One region of the Staphylococcus agnetis genome, then DNA from elsewhere that is predicted to be linked to it. Evidence: riboswitches for the same ligand, from Rfam matches in the RefSeq annotation. Region 1 holds a riboswitch; each other region holds the start of a gene.
What was found. A riboswitch is a leader RNA that binds a small molecule or an ion and turns the genes downstream of it on or off. The one in region 1 is predicted to bind S-adenosylmethionine.
Positions count from the first base shown of each region.

Region 2: another riboswitch for S-adenosylmethionine. It lies ahead of metK (methionine adenosyltransferase); the one in region 1 lies ahead of GJE18_RS11020 (O-acetylhomoserine aminocarboxypropyltransferase/cysteine synthase family protein).
Region 3: another riboswitch for S-adenosylmethionine. It lies ahead of GJE18_RS08630 (M20 family metallopeptidase); the one in region 1 lies ahead of GJE18_RS11020 (O-acetylhomoserine aminocarboxypropyltransferase/cysteine synthase family protein).
Region 4: another riboswitch for S-adenosylmethionine. It lies ahead of GJE18_RS02570 (methionine ABC transporter ATP-binding protein); the one in region 1 lies ahead of GJE18_RS11020 (O-acetylhomoserine aminocarboxypropyltransferase/cysteine synthase family protein).

Region 1 covers NZ_CP045927.1:2,176,828-2,182,544, forward strand. The annotation lists gene GJE18_RS11000 (alpha/beta hydrolase) at 1-91, shown strand, start outside; gene GJE18_RS11005 (MFS transporter) at 111-1,298, opposite strand; gene GJE18_RS11010 (type 1 glutamine amidotransferase domain-containing protein) at 1,493-2,185, opposite strand; gene GJE18_RS11015 (hypothetical protein) at 2,305-2,469, opposite strand; gene GJE18_RS11020 (O-acetylhomoserine aminocarboxypropyltransferase/cysteine synthase family protein) at 2,483-3,763, opposite strand; SAM riboswitch class I at 3,822-3,919, opposite strand; gene GJE18_RS11025 (carbohydrate kinase) at 4,163-5,275, shown strand; gene GJE18_RS11030 (pseudouridine-5'-phosphate glycosidase) at 5,259-5,717, shown strand, end outside.
Region 2 covers NZ_CP045927.1:1,393,067-1,398,783, reverse strand. The annotation lists gene GJE18_RS06915 (alpha/beta hydrolase family protein) at 1-493, shown strand, start outside; gene pckA (phosphoenolpyruvate carboxykinase (ATP)) at 518-2,098, opposite strand; SAM riboswitch class I at 2,312-2,425, shown strand; gene metK (methionine adenosyltransferase) at 2,530-3,729, shown strand; gene GJE18_RS06900 (nuclease-related domain-containing protein) at 3,818-4,726, shown strand; gene GJE18_RS06895 (aldo/keto reductase) at 4,940-5,717, shown strand, end outside.
Region 3 covers NZ_CP045927.1:1,690,116-1,695,832, reverse strand. The annotation lists gene GJE18_RS08655 (thiol-disulfide oxidoreductase DCC family protein) at 1-29, shown strand, start outside; gene deoD (purine-nucleoside phosphorylase) at 157-867, opposite strand; gene GJE18_RS08645 (pyrimidine-nucleoside phosphorylase) at 1,073-2,374, shown strand; gene GJE18_RS08640 (DoxX family protein) at 2,384-2,737, shown strand; gene GJE18_RS08635 (S-ribosylhomocysteine lyase) at 3,122-3,592, opposite strand; SAM riboswitch class I at 3,822-3,932, shown strand; gene GJE18_RS08630 (M20 family metallopeptidase) at 4,024-5,208, shown strand; gene ldmS (L-aspartate--L-methionine ligase LdmS) at 5,209-5,717, shown strand, end outside.
Region 4 covers NZ_CP045927.1:501,044-506,760, reverse strand. The annotation lists gene popT (polyprenyl-phosphate transporter PopT) at 1-7, shown strand, start outside; gene GJE18_RS02580 (MetQ/NlpA family ABC transporter substrate-binding protein) at 51-875, opposite strand; gene GJE18_RS02575 (methionine ABC transporter permease) at 900-1,595, opposite strand; gene GJE18_RS02570 (methionine ABC transporter ATP-binding protein) at 1,588-2,616, opposite strand; SAM riboswitch class I at 2,714-2,820, opposite strand; gene GJE18_RS02565 (thioredoxin family protein) at 2,860-3,174, opposite strand; gene GJE18_RS02560 (toprim domain-containing protein) at 3,140-3,535, opposite strand; gene gcvH (glycine cleavage system protein GcvH) at 3,618-3,998, opposite strand; gene GJE18_RS02550 (arsenate reductase family protein) at 4,068-4,421, opposite strand; gene GJE18_RS02545 (thioredoxin family protein) at 4,587-4,907, shown strand; gene GJE18_RS02540 (nitroreductase family protein) at 5,012-5,557, opposite strand; gene aroD (type I 3-dehydroquinate dehydratase) at 5,623-5,717, opposite strand, start outside.

The sequences.
Region 1 (5,717 bases):
TCATGAATATCAATTTGATATGTCGCTCTATGAATCAAAAGTCAATTACGAGCGTTTAGTTCACTTTCTCAAACAGCATTTAGCCAAATAAAAGAAGGATTCGCATTGCGTCAAGACGCATGCGAATCCTTTTGGCGTTCTCGTAATAAAATCATCACAGCAGCAACTAATCCGAGAGCCATCATAGCTGCTAAATATAAAAATTGCATCGACCACGCTGGTGTACGTTGCGCTAAACCTAACGTCAAAGGGGCAACTGCTGTACCAAAAAAGATGACAAATGTATTTAGCGTGATATAAAAACCTTTATGATGTTTGACGGATAATACGACTTTAGAAATAAGTGTCGGTAACGCAAAGCCAATGCCCCCGCCAAAAATCACACTTAATATAATATAACCTATAATACTTGTATTCAGTGCCATAAGTATGATTGAAAGTACAGTCACCGTTAATGCCCCAACAAGTACTTTTGTGACCGAATAGTGATTGGATAAACGGCCTGCCATCAAGGAAATGATAATCCCACCAACACCAAAAAACTTACTCACCGCGGCAACGGTTTGAATATGTTGGCCATGTTGAACGAGGACACTCTCTCCTAAAACCACATATACGTTAATAAAGGTCATTAACAACACAAAGCCAATTAAATAGCAAAGCATCAATATTGGATTTTGAAATATGGACGCAATATCTCGTCCAAAATCTTTAAAATGAAGTGCTGTTTCCTGTAATGGGGCTTGAGGTAATAACCAAAGATTTACAACAGCTAGTACAGCATAGCAATTCCCTAATATAAGGAAGACCATACGCCAATCATAGGCGTTCGCAATCATTTCACTAATCACTTGTCCGAAAATGCCCGCAAACAAAAAGCCCATTGTCATAAAACTTGTCGCTGTCACGCGTTTGTTTTCAGGAAATAAGTCTGAAATGTAAGCAATGATGATCGGCGCATAGGCGGCTGCGGCTAAACCTTGAGCGCCTCTGAATACCACAAGCATCATAAAGGACGTAGAAAAAACGGATAGCAACGTAAAAATAGTATGTGCAATTAAACCATATAACATGATTTGTTTGCGCCCAAATTTATCCGAAAGTATCCCATATATTAAACATCCTAGCGCAAATGTGAACGAAAATGCCATGCTGGCCAATGGTGTATTTGTGACTGGTACGGAAAAGTCTTGCGCAATTGATGCACCTATCGTTATCGTGCTGTATAAACTAAACATGACTAAGAGCCCTGTAATAAATAACACAAAGGTTATCCCATGATAATGGACCCGCTCCATAAATGTCACCCCTCAAAAATATAGCGTTAAGATTAAACAAAATATTATAGAATTAGATACTTTATTTTCCCATATTACCTCAGTCGAATGCCATTCGAAACCCTTTTTTGATTTACCGCAATATAAAAAGCAACATCATAAATAAACCATGACGTTGCTTTCAAATCCCTTAATTCATACAAGGAGGCACACCATTATTTCGACGCTAATGCATCTTTAACCGCTTCAGCTACTTTCTTCGCCGACGCTGGATTTTGACCTGTAATCAGGTTGCCATCTACTTGGATAAAACCTTTCATAGGCACTTTAGATTTCGTATATTGCGCACCTTTAAGTTTCAATTCTGATTCGAGTTCAAAAGGTACTATTTTTTTGCGGTTCGCTAATACTTCTTCAGCGTTTGAAAATCCTGTTAATTTTTTCCCGTCGATAAGGAAATAATGATTCGGTCTCTTCACTTCGAGTAAGGCCGCCGCCCCGTGACATACAGATGCCACGATGCCCCCCTTATCATAAATCGTGTTAATCGCTTGTTGTACATGCGCATTTCCTGGGAAATCATACATCACACCATGCCCGCCCGTAAAATAAATGACGTCATATGCGGATGGATCTGCAGTATCAATACTTGGCGTTAACTTTAATTGATCCATAAACAATTCATTTTCATAATAACTTTTTGTCAGCTTGTCTAATATACCTGGTGTTAAACTGACAGGATCTAAAGGTGTTTCGCCACCTTTAATGTTGTATAAATCGATTTGATAATCTTCATTACCATGAAAGACATCATAGAAATGGACTAATTCACTTAACCATAAGCCAGTGGGTTTATCTGTGCCGTCAAATTGTGTATGGCTCGTATTGACAATCATAATTTTTTTCATGTCGCATTCACCACTTTTTCAAAGATTTGTGTTCATTATAATGAAGTTTTGGGTTGATGACGAATGATTTGTTTATACTTTGTCTGTACCCTTATTAAAATTGGGTGCACACCCCACTTTTAATAAGATTCCTCTGTTTTCAACTTTAGTTGAATGGCTGCTTCATATTCTTTAATCTTCGCTTCTTTCATCATGTGCGCCGCTTTATTAATTGGCACATATGCTTGCCATTCTTCTTTTTTGGCTTTCAACGTTTCTAATGTTTGTTTTTGTATCGATGTCACACAGATCCCCCATTTATTTAATCGCAGCAAAACCTTTTGCCAAATCGTTTAAAATATCATCAATATGTTCAAGGCCAATAGATAAACGAATCGTCTCTGGCGCAATCCCTGCTGCCGCTTGTTCTTCAACGGTTAATTGTTGATGCGTCGTAGAAGCTGGATGGATGACTAATGATTTGGCATCTCCTACATTGGCGAGTAACGAAAATAACTCTAACGCTTCTATAAATTGTTTTCCTGCCTCATATCCACCTTTGACACCAAATGTAAATACAGCTCCAGCACCATGAGGCAAATACTTTGTTTTAAGGTCATAATATGGACTCGTTTCAAGTCCAGCATATTTTACCCACGCAACTTTAGCATGTTTCGACAAATAATGCGCAACTTTTTCCGCATTTTCAACATGACGTTCCATACGCAATGACAATGTTTCTAACCCTTGTGTTAATTGAAATGCGTTGAAGGGTGACAATGCGGCACCTGTATCACGTAATAATGTCGTGCGAATTTTAAAGGCCAGTGCAGCGTCACCAAACTTTTCGCTAAAGATGATGCCATGATACGATGGATCAGGTTCACTCAATCCAGGAAACTTACCATTATTCCAGTCGAAGTTCCCACCATCTACAATGACGCCACCCATTGATGTCCCATGGCCTCCGATAAATTTGGTCGCAGAATGGACAACGATATTTGCGCCGTATTCAATCGGTCTAAAGAGATACGGTGATGCAAACGTATTATCCACGATTAGAGGAATACCATGTGCTTTAGTGATTGCAGTTAGTTTTTCAAAATCTTCTATGTTGCCTTCAGGGTTGCCAATGGTTTCAACAAATAGTGCCTTTGTATTCGCTTTAATGGCCGCAGTTACATTTTGTGGGTCTTTCGTATCGACAAGTGTTACCTCTATCCCAAATTTAGGTAACGTATGCGTCAATAAAGTGTGCGTGCCTCCGTATAACGTTTCACACGCGATAATATGGTCACCTGCATGTGCGACAGATTGAATCGCATACGTGATTGCTGCCATTCCCGAAGCAACCGCCACACTTGCAATCCCACCTTCAAGCTCAGCCACTCGTGTTTCAAATACAGCAGTAGTAGGATTCATGAGCCGGGTATAAATATTCCCCAACTCTTCCAATCCAAATAAATTGGCCGCGTGATCCGTGTCATTAAAATTAAATGAGGTCGTTTGATAAATCGGCACTGCGCGTGCATTCGTTGCTGCATCCACTTCTTGTCCTGCGTGCAATTGTCGCGTCTCAAATCGGTAATCGTGTGTCATCTTTATTCCCCCTAAAAATTAAAAAAGCCTACCTTGAAAGATAGACGTGACGTAATCAGACTCATCTCTCAGGTTTCACACCTGCAGGAATTAGCACCTAACTTAAAAGGTTGCCTGGCTTCGTAGGGCCTGTCCCTCCACCATTCTGGATAAGTGTTATGAAATTAAAACTAGTGTATTATACTCATTTATCGAAGTCAACAAAAAATTCAGATAACTCTGATAAAAACTGTGCATCTGCATCATTCGCTTTTGATAAAATGTAAATTTGACGCCTGTAACAAAAAAAGAAATTTGTAAACTTTATGAACAGCTTTGTGAAAGCGTTTACATTTCTATGCCTATTTGCTAATCTAAACAAAAGTTTAATTTTCAAACTTTTGTTTATTAGGAGGTGCCATGTTGAACAAAAATGAAAAATTGATTCTTGAACGTATTCAAGACAATCCGTTCATCTCTCAACAGGAGTTAGCCAAAGCTGTTGGTCTCTCTCGCCCTGCCGTTGCCAACATTATCTCTGGCCTTATACGAAAAGAATATGTACTTGGTAAAGCGTATGTGCTCAATGATGATTTTCCTATCGTCTGTATAGGTGCGACAAATCTTGACCGTAAGTTTTATGTCAATCAAGCACTACAACAAGGAACTTCAAATCCGGTCACATCGACACGTTCCGTTGGAGGTGTCGCCCGAAACATTGCTGAAAACCTGGGGCGTTTAGGAGACAACGTCGCAATTCTTTCGGCCAGTGGCAACGACAGTGAATGGGACATGATCAAACATTTATCTAGCCCCTTTATGAGTCTTGACCACGTTCAACAAGTTGAAAACGCAAATACAGGATCGTATACGGCACTAATCGATAAGGATGGCAATATGGAGTATGGACTTGCAGATATGGAAGTGTATAAAGAAATCACGCCTGAGTTTTTAATTAAGCGTACACACTTACTGCGGAAAGCTAAATGTATCATTGTCGATCTTAATCTGCCCAAAGATTCACTTGATTTCTTATGTGCCTACAGTGAAAAACATCACATCAAACTCGTCGTCATACCAGTGTCGTCACCGAAAATGATAAACATGCCCGATTCTTTACATGCGATTGACTGGCTTATTATTAATCGTGATGAAACGGAAACATTTTTAAAGATGACCATTAATGATACTGAAGATTTAAAACGCGCTGCCAAACAATTAAATGATCTCGGCATTAGTCACGTGATTATTACGAATGGTACAAAAGCGCTCATCTATAGCAGTCCAACAGAAAGCATCATTAAAGACATTGTACCTTCAAAACAAGTTGAAGACGTGACGGGTGCTGGAGATGCGTTTACGAGTGCGGTCATTTTTAGTTGGTTAAAAGGATTCGATATTGAAGACACGTTAATTGCTGGCTTAGTAAATGCCCGTAAAACCATCGAAACAAAATACACTGTACGACAAAATTTAGATAAAAAACAGTTATTACGAGATATGGAGGAATATCAAAATGAAACAATACATTGAATTGTCTCAAGAAGTTGAAAATGCCAAATCAAATCACCAACCTATCGTAGCCCTAGAGTCGACGATTATCTCTCATGGGATGCCTTACCCACAAAATGTACAAATGGCGAAGAATGTAGAACAAATCATTCGTGACCATGGGGCTGTACCTGCAACAATCGCATTAATAGATGGCAAGATCAAAATCGGTTTAGAGGACAATGAGTTAGAATTACTCGCGAAAAGTGATAATGTCGCAAAAGTATCGCGTCGTGATTTAGCAGAAGTTATTGCACAAAAAAGAATCGGTGCGACAACAGTGGCTTCTACAATGATATGTGCAGCGCTCGCAGATATTAAGTTTTTTGTGACAGGTGGCATTGGAGGCGTACACCGTGGTTCTGAAGAAACGATGGATATTTCTGCTGATTTAGATGAACTTTCAAAAACAGATGTCACTGTT
Region 2 (5,717 bases), 780 kb from region 1:
CGAGGTGGCAACAAGGATTTTAAAATCTCAATATCCGAAAGCTTATATCCATTTTATAGGTTTTTCGCGAGGTGGTATTCAAGGTTTATTAACTTTTCAACGTATTCCTGTGCATAGCTATATCATTTGGGGTGGTGTAAGTGACCTAAAATTAATGTTTGAAGAACGCGTAGATTTAAGAGACATGTTAAAGCGCATGATAGGTCATCCTCAAAAAGCAATAAAAGCATATGAAGCCCGGGATGCCTTAAAATTCATCGAGAAATCATCACCACCTGTACTCATTATTCATGGAGGCAAGGATCACCAAGTGGGGATTAAGCATGCCTATGTGTTAGAAGCACGACTTCAACAAAAAGATGTGATGTTCGACACATTGTATCAATTAGAAGAGGGACACGTCCCTAAGCCTAAAGCGATGCAAAAAGTTTTAGCATATATACAATCTTGGATGGAGACGATTGAAGAGAATAAAAAAAGCTGTGGTACATGAAAATCATGTATCACAGCTTTTGATTTATCCTTTAAAGCCACCAGTTTGTTCTAGATGTTGAGTATCTTCACCGAATTTTTTGAAGTTTTCTTTAAAACGCTCAACTAATTCTTTTGCTTGCGTAGTATAGGCTTCTTTATCTGTCCATGCATTGATTGGTTGTAAAATTGTGGTAGGTACATCTTCAACCGCTTTTGGAATATTTAATCCGAAAATATGATCTTTTTCAAACTCAGCATTTTTTAGTTTGCCACTAATAGCGTCATTCACCATTTTACGTGTATGGCGTAGTTCGATACGATTTCCGATACCATATTTACCACCAGTCCAACCTGTATTCACTAAATATACATCCACATCATGTTTGTCAATTAAATCACCAAGTAAATCCGCGTATACTTTAGCATTTAACGGTAGGAATGGAGCGCCAAAACATGTTGAGAATGAGGGTTGAGGTTCTGTAATACCACGTTCTGTCCCTGCAAGTTTTGATGTAAATCCACTTAAGAAATGATACATCGCTTGATCTTTGGTTAATTTAGAAATTGGAGGTAACACGCCAAATGCATCTGCAGTCAAGAAAATGATGGTATTTGGATGAGATGCTTTAGATGGTACGACAATGTTGTCGATGTGATGAATTGGATATGCAGCACGTGTATTTTCAGTGAGTTTATTGTCATCAAAATCCACATAACCATGTTCATCTACAACGCAATTTTCTAAAACAGTACCATATCGAATGGCATTAAAAATTTGGGGTTCTTTTTCTTCTGACAGATGAATGGCTTTTGCGTAACAGCCACCTTCAATATTAAAGACACCATTTTCATTCCATCCATGTTCATCATCACCGATTAATTTACGATTTGGATCAGCGGATAAAGTGGTTTTACCTGTACCAGATAATCCAAAGAATAATGCAACATCACCTTTATTACCTACATTAGCCGAGCAGTGCATACTCATAATGTTTTGTTCTGGTAATAAATAATTCATCACAGAGAAAATAGATTTTTTCATTTCGCCTGCATATTCCGTGCCCCCGATTAAAACCGTTTTATGCTTAAACGAAATGATTACAAAGGTTTCTGAACGAATGCCATCTTTTTCTGGATTTGCTTTGAATGTAGGTGCAGAAATAATCGTAAAATCAGCTTTTATTTTTGCAGCCTCTTCTTTAGAGTTTGGTTTGATAAATAAATTTTGTGCAAATAAGTTATGCCACGCAAACTCATTGACGACTGTTAAATCGAGCTGTGAATCTTTATCACTACCTGCATAACCATTGAAAACAAATATCTCATCTTTACTGTCCAAATAATCAATCACTTGATAGTATAAGTTTAAAAACTTTTCCTCTGAAATAGGTTGATTAATTGTGCCCCAATCAATATCATCTTTTACTTGAGGATTGTCTACAATATATTTATCTTTTGGAGAACGTCCAGTATAAACGCCCGTTTTTGCATTGATGGCCCCGAGTTCTGTTAATTCAGCTTCGTCTCGTTTTAATATTTTGTTATAAAGTTCTGTTGTTGTAAGTTGAAAATGAGATGAAGGCTTGTCTTTTAAAGCGTCAATTGCTTGTGTGTCAAACGACATGATTTTATCCCTCCAATAGTTGTTTCGGCAATGTAAGCCTTTACAATTCAAGAGTATAACACATTGATTTCATAATCCATACCAAAATTAGGTAATTTGGAGAGAAAAATAGTAAAATAATTAGGTTGTTAAATCGCTTTTATATTTGTGTAACATAAGACGAAACTGAATTGACACTATTAAAAAATTTATGTAATATAGGACTAACGGATTCTCTTATCCTGAGTGGTGGAGGGACATGGACCCAATGAAACCCAGCAACCTCTTCTTTCAATAGAAGAAAGGTGCCAAACCGTTTGCAGACATATATAGTCTGAACGATAAGAGCGAATGGACGTTAAAGGCCTTCTCTCTATTTTATAGTGTGAAAGGCTTTTTTTATTGGCTCAGTCACAGAGAGAACTTCGTAATAAAATTTAAAGGAGCTTAATATGACTTACAATAGACGCTTATTTACTTCAGAATCAGTTACTGAAGGACATCCAGATAAAATTGCCGATCAAATTTCTGATGCGATTTTAGATGAAATTTTGAAAGGTGACCCTAATGCGCGTGTAGCATGTGAAACGACTGTTACGACGGGGATGGCGTTAATCGCTGGTGAAATCACAACATGTACATATGTAGATATTCCTAAAGTTGTGCGCGAAACGGTTAAAGAAATCGGCTATACGCGTGCAAAATATGGTTATGACTACAAAACAATGTCAGTGCTTACAGCAATCGATGAACAATCGCCAGATATCGCACAAGGTGTGGATCGCGCTTTAGAATATCGTGAAGATAATCAAGATGAGGTTCTAAATACGGGTGCTGGCGATCAAGGATTAATGTTTGGTTATGCCACTAACGAAACAGATACATTTATGCCATTACCAATTGATTTGTCTCATAAATTGTCTAAACGCTTAACAACGGTGCGTAAAGATGGTACGTTAAGTTATTTAAGACCAGACGGTAAAGTTCAAGTTACTGTTGAATATGATGAAAACAATCAACCAAAACGTATTGATACTATCGTTATTTCATCACAACATCATGAAGATATTGAATTAAAAGATATTCAAGATGATTTAAAGAAACATGTGATTTATCCTACAGTAGATAAAAAGTTAATCGATGAGGATACAAAGTTCTTTATCAATCCTACAGGCCGTTTTGTTATCGGTGGTCCTCAAGGGGATGCAGGTCTTACAGGGCGCAAGATTATCGTTGATACTTACGGCGGTTATGCGCGCCATGGTGGCGGTGCATTTTCGGGTAAAGATCCGACAAAAGTAGACCGTTCTGCTGCGTATGCTGCACGCTATGTAGCTAAAAACATTGTCGCTGCAGGCCTAGCAGATAAATGTGAAGTCCAAATTGCATATGCAATTGGTGTCGCGCAGCCTGTATCTATTTCAATCGACACGTTTGGGACAGGCAAAGTTTCAGAAAGTATCCTCATTGAAGCGGTAAGACAAAACTTTGATTTACGACCTGCTGGGATTATTAAAATGTTAGACTTACAACGTCCTATTTACAAACAAACTGCTGCATATGGTCATTTTGGACGCAATGATATTAATGTTCCATGGGAAAAAACGGATAAGATCGATATTCTTAAACAATCAGTAGAAGCATTAAAATAAAGTTTTCTTAATTAAGATTCGCGATTTGATTCGCTTTTTTATATAATGATGATAATAAAGCAAATGAAGAAAAGGTAGGTAATTGTTCATGTCACAATTAGATCCCATTCAAATTGGGTTAATCGTTGCGAGTGCCCTCGCACTTTTGTTTCTAATCATGTTTCTCTTTGCCTTGCGCAGTAAGAAAAAAGTGAAAGAAACGTATTCGAATCAGTTTCAATCTAAAGAAGAAAAATTAAATCATGAGCATAAGGAAGCTCTTGAAAAAGCACGTATTGAAAAGAAAAAATCAGATACGCGTCATAAAGAGCAATATGACTCTATGTTGTCATCAAAAAATCGTGAAATCGATGCATTAAAATTATTCTCAAAAAATGATAGTGAATATATTACTGATATGCGCTTATTGGGAATTAGAGAACGTCTAGTTAAAGAAAAGCGTATTCGTCCTGAAGATATGCATATCATGGCGAATATCTTTATGCCAACTAACACTTTAGAAGACATTACGCGAATTAGTCATCTTGTATTGACACGTACAGGTCTCTATATTATTGATTCAGAATTGTTAAAAGGACATGTATACCAGGGTGTCAGTCAAAATCAATTTAAAGACAATCCTATGATGGAACACGTATTTAAAACGTTAAATTTAGATGGACAATCTCCTCAAACGATTGTACTTGATCAAAATGAAGAGAGACAAGCGCTTTCAGTAGTAGATTATACGTCTCAACTTGAATCAATTGAAAAGCTGGCAACGACATTGCAACAAAAGCTAAACCTTAAATATGCGCCAACAGCAATTCTTTATTTTAATCCAAGACATGATGGTGACATCACTATTTCAAATTATGCTTCACAAAGTGGAACTAAAGTATTAGTCGGACCTGCACAACTTGATGAGTTCTTTAATAAGTTTGTTTTCCACGGACGCATTCAATATGATGTGAATGATTTGCAAGCAATTATGGACGAAATTGAATCATTTAATTAGATTGTGCAGTCGCCTTTCTAGTTTAATTTCAATGTATGTTAAATCAATTAAATAATAGGCTAGGCGAAAGAGTAGGGCATTAAGTGTCCTACTCTTATTTTGATTCTACTGTTACAAGTGTAGGTCATGTGTTTTATTAAGAATAAGACAAAAAAATTTACGTATGTTTTAACCTTCGTTATGATTAATTTAAATAAAGAAAGGGTGAAGATGATGAATAATGTAACATTTTACAATGGTAATGAGATGCCTCAAATTGGATTAGGTGTTTTTCGAGTACAAAACGATGATACAGCCAAAGAAGCGGTTAAACATGCCATTTTGCATGGATATCGTAGTATTGATACCGCAATGATTTATAACAATGAAGAAAAAGTAGGAGAAGGCATTAAAGAAGCACTCGCTACATCTCATCTTCAGCGAGAGGATTTATTTATAACTTCTAAATTATGGTTACAAGATTACGGTCGTCACAACGTTGAAGCGGCTTATGAAAGATCTTTAAAGTCATTAGGTCTAGATTATTTAGATTTGTATTTGGTACATTGGCCAGGTCTAGATGACACAGTAATGATTGACACATGGAAGGGGATGGAAGACTTATACAAAGCGGGTAAAGTTAAAAATATTGGGGTCAGTAACTTTAATATTGAACATATGGATCAACTATTATCAGAAACTTCAATTAAACCCGTCATTAATCAAGTCGAATTTCATCCTTATTTAACACAAGAAAACTTAAAAGCGTACCTTGAAGCTCAAAATATTAGAATGGAATCTTGGTCTCCATTAATGAATGCGCAAATTTTATCTGATGATTCTGTACAAAGTATTGCAAAAGAAGTTCACAAATCTCCAGCTCAAGTGATTGTGAGATGGAATATACAACAAGGTGTTGTGACAATACCTAAATCTATTACGCCAACACGTATTGAGGAAAATATAAACGTTTTTGATTTTGAGTTATCACAAAAGCAAATGGATCAATTAA
Region 3 (5,717 bases), 490 kb from region 1:
TGAAAGGGCTAGCCAAGCATTCAAATTAAAATGTAAAAGCACCGCGCGTGTATAATAAGTTGAATGCTAAACGTATAAGGATAAAAATAATAGCCTTCAAAGTTCATTTGAAAATGAATTTTGAAGGCTTTTTCATGTATACGCTTTAGTTTTTAATTATTCTGCGATTTCTAATGCAACTTCCATCATTTGTGTAAATGAATTTTGGCGTTCTTCTGCAGTAGTGGCTTCATCTCTTAATAGGTGGTCACTAACAGTGAAAATACCAAGTGCTTTTTTACCTGCTTTAATGGCATTTAAATATAAGCCAGCTGATTCCATTTCGACACCTAAAATACCCATGTCAATCCATTTTTGATTGAAGTTTTCATTCGCATTATAGAATGTATCAGAAGATAAAATGTTACCTACATGTGTCGTAGCACCAATTTTATCTGCCACTTCTTTCGCTTTAACAATTAAATCAAAGTCAGCAAGTGGGGCAAAGTTACCAGGGAACTGGAACTGATCTACATAATTAGAATTTGTTGAAGCCCCTTGACCGATAATAATGTCATATAGGTTTACGTGTTCTTGCATTGCGCCACATGAACCAATACGAATAATTGTATCAACATCAAAGAAATTGTAGAGTTCATAAGAATAAATACCAATACTTGGAATACCCATACCAGAACCCATAACCGATACTTCTTTACCTTTATAAGTTCCTGTGTAACCAAACATGTTACGTACGTCGTTAAATTGCTCAACATTTTCTAAGAAATTTTCAGCTATAAATTTCGCACGTAGTGGATCACCTGGCATTAAAACAGTTTTGGCTATTTTTTTACCATTAGGTTGAATATGTGGTGTGCCTTTAGTCATTGAAAGCAACTCCTTTTATTTTTATTAATTTTATCCTATTAAACATAACAGATTGCAGCCTAAATGTCGATGATTGCAATGTTTGTCAGACCCGTGACAGTCAATGTTTTCTTCTTTAAATTGGCATGTCTTTAATTTATAGAATGGAATATATCGTGTATAATAAATATGGAATATATCATAATAAAGAGAAGAGGGATTTACCATGAGAATGGTGGATATGATTTCTAAAAAACGTGATGGACATGCCTTAACGTCTGAGGAAATTAAGTTTATTATTGACGGTTACACAAAAGGGGAAATTCCGGATTATCAAATGTCGAGTTTAGCAATGGCAATTTATTTCCAAGATATGACAGATGAAGAACGCGCCGCATTAACGATGGCAATGGTAGAATCAGGAGATCAAATTGATTTATCTGATATTGAAGGTGTTAAAGTTGATAAACATTCTACAGGTGGTGTCGGTGATACAACGACACTTGTATTGGCACCACTTGTTGCTGCTTTAGACATTCCTGTAGCGAAGATGAGTGGTCGTGGGTTAGGTCATACTGGTGGTACAATTGACAAATTAGAAGCTGTTGAGGGTTTCCACGTTGAAATATCTGAAGCTGAATTTATCAAACTTGTAAATGAAGCTAAAATTGCTGTTATTGGCCAAACAGGTAATTTAACACCAGCGGATAAAAAGATTTATGCATTGCGTGATGTAACTGGAACTGTCAACTCTATTCCGTTAATAGCGTCATCCATAATGAGTAAAAAAATTGCTGCGGGTGCAGATGCGATTGTACTTGATGTTAAAACAGGTAACGGTGCGTTTATGCAAACGGTAGAAGATGCCGAAGCGCTCGCCCATGCAATGGTTAAAATTGGAAATCAAGTAGGTCGTCAAACGATGGCGATTATTTCAGATATGAACCAACCATTAGGTTTGGGCATTGGGAATGCCCTAGAACTTAAAGAAGCCATTGATACACTTAAAGGAGAAGGTCCTGAAGATTTAACAGAACTCGTACTTACATTAGGTGCACAAATGGTCGTGTTAGCTAAAAAAGCTGAAACTTTAGAAGAAGCGCGCGTAAAATTACAAGAAGTGATTGATAACGGTGCTGCGATTGAAAAATTCAAAACGTTCTTAAGTAATCAGGGTGGAGATGCCTCTGTTGTAGATGATCCATCAAAATTGCCAACAGCGCAATATACATTTGAATTACCAGCGAAAACGTCAGGTGTTGTTTCTGAAATGGTAGCAAATGAAATTGGTATAGCATCAATGATGTTAGGTGCAGGGCGTCAAACTAAAGAAGATGACATTGATTTAGCTGTCGGACTGGTACTTCATAAAAAAATTGGTGATAAAGTTGAAGAGGGAGAATCTTTACTCACAATTCATGCTAATCAAGAAGATGTTGAAGCGGTTAAACAAAAATTATATGACAATATTACAATTTCTGATTCTGCAGAAACGCCAAAATTGATTTATAAAGTAATTACGGAGTAGTGATTGATTATGAAGCGATTTCAACGCGTTGTATTTGGCATTTTATTTGTGTTCATAGGGATTTTACACTTTGCGCGTGAAACGACATTTCGCAAAATTGTACCCCATTATTTACCATTCCGTAAAGCGGCGGTCCTCATTACTGGTGTGTGCGAAATCGTTTTTGGAATTGGCTTATTCATACGTCGTCCGAGTTATGTATTTAAACATATCATGATTGCTTTTTTATGGGCTGTACTACCCGCAAATATTTATATGGCTCGACATATCGACAAAATAGAAGGCCTCCAATTGCCAAAATCGTTATTATATCTTCGTATCCCGTTACAGTTTCAGTTAATGAAATGGATACGTCATTTATAATTAAGTGGATGAAACTCAAGTATTTCACATTTAATTGTTTCAACACTTTGCTTTTCTAGGTGTCTTACTTCATAATGGATGTTTGGTTTCAGATTGATGCCTCAGCAGTCTCGGTTAAGTAAGCAATCAAAGTAATGTTATCATTCTCTTACTTTTGCTCTTATAGATTAAATTAAGAAACATAAATGAATAACAGGCAACGAAGTTCTCATGTATGCATGAATTTTGTTGCCTGTTTTGTTATACAGGATTGTGATGTTTCAACCCTTATTTATATGATTTAATGAATTTTCGCTAAGGGAGATGCTTGTCTATTCTCCATGCACCGCACCTTAATCATTAAATAGGCTTTAAAAGAAAGTGACAAGTGAAATCAATATAAGATTATTTACCTTCTCCAAATACATCATGCCATTGATGACGCTTATCTAAAAATGCTTGCGCAATAGTTTTTGCTCCTTCAAGAGAATGGCTAGCTGCCCAACCACATTGTACTTCATTACACGCTGGGACCTCATTAGCATTTAAAACGTCATGAATCGTGTTTTCAATAATATTTAATACATCATCGTAATCTTTATGGTTAATAAATGACACATAAAAACCTGTTTGGCATCCCATTGGACTTAAATCTACGACTTTGTCTGAATGATTACGAATATTTTCAGCCATTAAATGTTCGAGACTGTGTAAACCTGGCATGTCCATATGTTCTTTATTTGGCTGTTTGAAACGAATATCATACTTGTAAATGTCATCTCCATTTTCCCCTTGCATTTTACCTGCAAGGCGTACATATGGTGCAACTACTTTTGTGTGATCTAAATTAAAACTTTCTACGTTCATTTTTGGCATATTGACATCCTCCTTTATTATTTTCATTTTAACATAACTTTCATTGTATCAAAGGGGGATGCCTTTTCATTGAATGAAGGAATGAGACCGAACCTATTTATAAAGGGGGATGACGATGAGAATGATGCCTTAATTGGGTATGTGACATAACAGTGAGAAATTGTGTAAATAATAAAAATAGCATGACAAATCAGTCGATTTCCGATAAAATGAGTACTAATTAAATAACAATTTATCAAGAGTGGTGGAGGGAATTGGCCCTACGAAGCCCTGCAACCTCATCGAGTAACGATAAAGGTGCTAAATCCAACAATAGCATTTGACTATTGATAGATAAATGACATACAAATGGTTATCAACGTTTGATGTGCGTCTATTAATAGACTTACATCACGTATGATAACTTTTTGTTTTTGAAGGGAGAAATTACTTTGGTATCAGTAAGACAGCGCATTTTAGATTATATAGACAATCATCGCTTACATTATTTAGATATGAGTCACCAAATACATGATCGACCAGAATTAGGGAATGAGGAATTATTTGCGTCGCGTCTTTTAATAGACCAATTATCAACGCACGGTTTTAATATTGAAAAGGATATTGCAGGCCACTCAACAGGCTTTATCGCATCCTATGAGGCAAAAGAGCCGGGACCAACGATAGGGTTTTTGGCAGAGTATGATGCCTTGCCGGGATTAGGTCATGCGTGTGGACATAATATTATAGGGACCGCTAGTGTACTTGCAGGTATCGCGCTCAAACAAGTGATTGATGAACTAGGAGGCAGTGTCATTGTTTTTGGGTGTCCGGCTGAAGAAGGTGGCGAAAACGGTAGCGCAAAAGCATCTTACGTCAAAGAGGGGATTTTTGATGATGTGGATATTGCGCTGATGATTCATCCAGGAAACGACACGTATCCGACGATTCATACGCTTGCTGTAGATGTATTAGATATCCAGTTCTATGGCAAGAGTGCACATGCATCTGAAAATGCAGAAGATGCTAAGAATGCTTTAGATGCAATGCTCAGCTTTTTTAATGGTATAGCACAATTAAGACAACACATTCATAAATCAGAACGTGTCCATGGCGTCATTTTAGACGGTGGTAAAGCGGCGAATATCATTCCTGATTATACACATGCACGTTTTTATACACGTGCAACGACGAGGAAATCTCTCGATATATTAACAGAACGCGTGCATCAAATTGCAAAAGGCGCAGCCATTCAAACAGGTTGTAATTATGAGTTTGGACCGATTCAAAATGGGGTAAACGAATTTATCAAATCACCACAACTTGATGCTTTATTTGAACGTTATGCAACAGAATTAGGGGAAGAAGTCAGTCATGATGATTTTGGTTATGGTTCGACTGATACAGGTAATGTGAGCCATGTAGTGCCTACGATTCATCCACATATTAAAATAGGACCGCGTAGCTTAGTTGGTCACACACATCGATTTAGAGAAGCAGCAGCAAGCCCTATGGGAGATAAGGCGTTAATTAAAGGTGCGAAAATTATTGCATTAATGGGAGCAAGTATACTTCAAGATTATGATTTGTTAGCCACAATTCAAAAGGAACATCAATTATTAAGGGAGAAATTATAAATGACTGACCATCTACGTTTAAAATTGGGAGACTTATACGCTGATGATATCGTATATACATCACGTCCATCTTATATTTCTAATCCATGGTTAGAACCAGACGAGCATCAATCGAATTTTTTAACAGGACGAGAATTATTGATTGCTGATATGCCAGTCATTGTACATGAGGCCAGTGTTACTGATAAATTACAAATTTTGTTTAATTATGTGAATCAAACGATACCGAACAATATTTATACATTCAAAGATAAAGAAAGTTATGAACAGTTATTAAAACAACTTACTGAACAAGATCAAAAGCGCATTTATACACAGTATGTGCATGGTGAAGATTTAATACACCGTACACGCTATGCGATGAATAAGCAGATGTTTGTTGATTTAAATACTAAGGCAAGGATTCCTGAATGGACAGAAGGTAAATATCTACCTAAAAGAGAGGTGGTAGATATTGAGATGCTTCATCATGCTTTAGAACATTGGACACTACCTCTTGTTTTAAAACC
Region 4 (5,717 bases), 770 kb from region 1:
TTCATAAAAAAATGCCTTGATCACGCTTATTGTGATCAAGGCATTTTGCTTTATTCAGCTGGTGTGACAGCACCGTCATATTTGTCTTTAATGAATTTTTTAATGTCATCAGACTGTAAAACTTTGATTAGAGCTTTGATTTTCTTGTCATCTTTATGTCCATCTTGTACAGCAATTAAATTTGCATATGGGTTGTTATCTGCTTTTTCAACTGCGATAGAATCTTTTTGAGGATTTAACTTCTGCTCAATCGCGAAGTTAGAGTTAATGATAACTGCGTCTCCTTCATTATTTTGGTACGTTTTTGGTAAAAATTCTGCCGCTTGTTTATTATTAAATTTGATATCTTTTTTGTTTTCTACAATGTCATCAAATGTCGCATCTTGGATTTTAACGCCTTTTTTGATTTTAATAAGTCCTTCATCTACAAAGAATTTTAAGAATCGACCTTGTTCTGCAGGGTTGTTTGAAACGAAAATCTCAGCACCTTTAGGTAAATCTTTTAAACTTTTATGTTTTTGTGAATAAACAGCCATAGGTTCTAAGTGTACATTGCCAGCAGATTCAATTTTATACTTTTTATCTTTTTTCTCAGTATCTAAGTAAGGGGTATGTTGGAAGAAGTTCGCATCTAATTCTCCAGCATCTAATAATTTATTCGGTGTTGTGTAATCATTAATAGTTTTAATTTCTAAGTCATAACCTTCTTTTTCTAATAATGGTTTTGCCTGTTCTAAAATTTCAGCATGTGGCGCTGGTGAAGCACCTACCACGATTTTTTTATCTTCTTTATCACCACTTTTTGAATCATTCCCACAAGCTGCTAATACGACTGATAAAACTAAAATTAATGCAATTGATAAAAATCTTTTCATTTTTACATTCTCCTTGTCCTATATTTATCGTTTGTCTATTTTATTCGTTGTCCAATCTCCCAAAAATTGAATAACGAAGACGATAACTAAAATTAAAATGGTTGATATTAAAATGACATCATTTTGGTTACGTGTAAAACCTGTTAAATACGCTAAATTCCCTAAACCTCCTGCACCTATGACGCCCGCAACAGCTGTTGAACCTACTAAAGCAATGGCTGTAACAGTGATGCCAGAAATTAAAGCCGGAAGCGATTCTGGAATTAAAACTTTTCGAATGACTGTCCATGTGTTTGCCCCCATTGACCAAGCCGCTTCAATAACCCCTTTATCAATTTCTTTTAAAGCAATCTCGACAAGACGTGCGTAAAACGGTGAAGCACCAATAATCAATGCAGGTAATGCACCTGTTGGACCACTGATTGTTCCTAAAATCAAACTTGTAAATGGAATCAATAATAGAATCAGTATAATAAATGGAATCGCTCGAAATAAATTAACGAAAAATGACACGATATTATAAAATATACGACCGATTTTAGATTTACTTTTTGATGTTAAAAATAATATGACTCCTGTTATTAACCCAAATATAAAAGAAAATAGTGTAGCAATGATTGTCATATAGAGCGTTTCGTATGTTGCAACCCAGACCTCTGGCCAACGTACATTTGGCATTGTCATCATTTCATGTAATATTTCGCCAAAACTCTTACCCATGTGCAATCACCTCTACTTCAATGTGTTTCAATTCTAAATCATGTGTCAGTTGTTCAAAGTCTGCTTGCGCAACATTTGGAATATGTAAAACAATAAATCCGATGGCACCTGACTTAGAATGTTTAATATTAGCCTCTAAAATATTTACCTCAACGTCATGTGTTTTTGAGATATATGAAACGATAGGTTGTGTTGTTGCTTCACCTGAAAAGTTAAGTTTAACGAGCTTGTCATTTGAATTTAATTTTACAAGGCCTGAAATATCCTCAAACTCAGCATTAGGTTGAAGATCTTCTTGAACAAAACGCTTAGTGACAGAATGTTCTGGATTTTCGAAAACTTCAGATACTTTACCTTGTTCAATTACCTTTCCATCTTCCATTACTGCCACTTCATCACAAATACGACGAATGACATGCATTTCATGAGTGATAATAATAATCGTTAAATTTTGTTCCTTTTTCAATTGAATGAGTAAATCAAGTATTTCATCTGTTGTTTGTGGATCAAGTGCACTTGTTGCTTCATCACAGAGTAATACTTCCGGGTCGTTTGCCAGCGCCCTTGCAATACCCACACGTTGTTTTTGTCCCCCGGACAATTCTGATGGATAGGCGTGTTCACGTCCCTTTAATCCAACTCGTTCAATGAGTTCTAAAGCTTTTAACTTAGCCTCTCGTTTAGAAACGCCTGCAATTTCTAATGGAAATAATACATTGTCAAGCACCGTGCGTGACCATAGTAAATTGAAATGTTGGAAGATCATACTCACCTTTTGGCGCTTATACCTTAAAGCACGTTTGCTCAATTTCCCTATATGATCTCCACCGATGATGACATCACCTGATGTAGGTGTTTCAAGATAATTAAATAATCGCACTAACGTACTTTTACCCGCTCCAGAAAAACCGATAATACCAAATATGGTACCTTTATTGATTGTTAAATTAACGTGATCAACAGCTAAAACGGATTTGGATTTGCTCTCGTACTGTTTGACGATATCCTTAAGCTCAATCATATTGCTCCCCCTTATGTGTTGCAAATCATCAAATATCAGAATAAAAAAAGCTTTCTCCTATATAAAAATAAGAGAAAGCATAGATTCCGATGCGTTTCTCTCATCTTCAAAAGTAAAGATACTTTATGTGAATTGGCACCATTTCTAAATATAGACGGTTGCCGGGCTTCATAGGGCACATCCCTCCACCACTCTAGATAAGAGTTTTCTGAATATTGAATTGTTTAAATCTTATCATTATCCTCAAGTTTCGTCAATCACTTTTTTCAATCTTTCTAATAAAAATGGGACAGACTGAAAAGCATAAATGCGGTCCACTTCTTTGTCATCACGCATGATTAACAAAATGGGTACTGATTGTATTTCAAAGGCTTGGCTAAATTCAGGATAAAAATTGAGGTCGCGTTTTTCTAAAGGTAACTGTGTCACTTCATTTACAATATGCAACATTCGTTCTGAGACTTTACATGTCCCACACATCGGAGTATAGCCGAAAATTAAGTGTATATTGTGCTTTTTTTCTTTAAATGTATTGTTCAATTGCTCTGAAACACTCATGATATGAATATTTTCCTTTAACATAAAAATCCGTTTTAACATCAAATCCATGACGCCCTAAAACGTTTGAGAGGTAATCTCTTGGGCAACGTGCCACTTCACTATAAGTTGAATCAATAAAAATATCTGTACTTTCACTTAAATACTTCGAAAACCATTTTCGTATCTTTCGCCCCTCAGCATCAGCATCAACAAGAATGTATACTTGCTTACCGTATAATGATTCTATCATATTGTCTAGTTTCTCAATTCCCATTGTGCCATGCGTACATATGATATCGACTGGTTCTAATAACACTTCCTTAACTCTTTTTTTATCAGATTTGCCTTCTACAACAATTACTTTATTAATCATCGCCATGGTCTTCACCTTCTAAAAAGATAGTATTCAGTGCAAAAAAACTCCAAGATAGTCCAAGGAATATCTAGGAGTTCAATAATTATTATTCGCCGATCATTTCTTGATAACCTTGTGCATCCATTAAAGCATCAAGTTCACTTTCGTCGCTTAATTCAACTTTCACCATCCAAGCTTTTTCATATGGTGATTCATTTACAGCTTCTGGTTCATCTTCAAGATCTTCATTCACTTCAATGATTTTACCAGATACTGGTGAATATAATTCTGAAACTGTTTTTACAGATTCAACGCTACCGAAAGTTTCGCCTTCTGATACTTCGTCATCAACTTCTGGAAGCTCAACGAATACGATATCTCCTAATTCGTTTTGTGCAAAGTCTGTAATACCAACAGTTGCAACATTTCCTTCAACTTTTACCCATTCATGTTCTTTAGAATATTTTAATTCACTTGGCACTGCCACTTGAATCCCCTCCTATATTTGTTTACAAGATAATCATGACACACATGTTTTTATCAATCAACTATTTTATTATAACCAAGTTTCACGATAAACTTGTTCATTAAAACCAACTGTAACTTTGTCACCTAAAATCGCTAAAGGACGTTTCACTAGCATACCATCGGACGCTAAAAGTTCTAACTTTTCGTCATCTGACAACGTATCTAATTTATCCTTTAAGTTTAATTCACGATACTTTGCACCGTGTGTATTGAATAATTTTTTAATTTCAATACCTGAACGGTCTACAATATCTTTAAATTCATCTTTCGTAGGTGTTAACTGAACGATATCTATAGGTTCAAAACTTACACCTTGCTCAGATAAAAATTTAGCTGCTTTTTTACATGTTGTACAATTAGGATACTGATAAAACTTAATCATGCTTTAACCTCCTCGCTTGACTTATATCAAATATAACAAAATTTGTTAAATTAGACTATTTTTTATACTACTTTCATAATTTTGTTTTTTATTAATCACGACATATGACGTCGACTAAGATATCCGTTATAATTTAGAACATATAACATAGTGGAGGTATGCAACATGCAAAAGATTCAAGACATGGAAACATTTAAATCAATCATTAATAAAGATGAAACAGTTATCGTCAAATTCGAAGCAGGATGGTGCCCTGATTGCAAAGCCATGGATATGTGGATCAGCCCTATTGTTGAAAAATACAATCAATATGAATGGTTTGTTGTAAATCGTGACGAAGTTGAAGAAGCTGCAATCGAAAACGATGTGATGGGTATCCCAAGTATTCTTATTTTCAAAAATGGCGAAAAGCTGCATCATTTACATTCAGCCAACGCAAAATCACCTGAACAAGTCGAATCATTCTTATCCGAGAGTTTAGGTTAACGTTAAAAAAGAACATATTAAAATCGTCTTCAAATAACTTTAAGCAATTTGAAGACGATTTTTTTATGAATAGATATGCAATTTTAACCGTACGCGTACATCTATTAAATGTACTCTGTATAGATTCCTTTATTTTTACGTTTAGGCTCTTTATCATTATCGCTTTCTAAATCAGTTAAATAAATAAATCCAATAAGACGTTCATCAGGTAAAACACCAAATACATTTCTTACTTTTGGATGGAATATATATGTCGGCGTTTTCCAACATGTACCAATACCTTTTTCATATAACAAAAGTAATAAGTTTTGTGCATATGCCCCAACCGCTAAATAGTTTTCATTTTCTTCCCGTTGACGTGCATCACATTTCATAATAATCGCAAGAAAGCCACCTAAATTCGTTACCGCATCATAATGACTTTGTTGCTTGTCTTTTTCCCGTGGAAATGCATAGCGTGAGACTTCACGACTCATCTCACCAAGTTTATGTTTTGGTACATAAACCACGCGCCACGGTTCACGCATACCATGATTAGGTGCATTTGCTGCCTCCACAACAGCCTCCCTTACTGCATCTTCATCAATATGCATGTTTCTATCGAACTTCTTTATACTTCTTCGATATTTAATAGCGTGTTGAAGTTCCATCTTCATCTTCCCCTTTTCATTGATAACCATTATCAATTATAACTAAGGAACCCTTGCTTTTCAAATTACTGATACAAAGCCATCGCACTTTTTAATTTTTTTACATTTAATTGGCCGGGTGCAACACCTTCTTGAATAGAACCATAAGTAAGGGCACCAC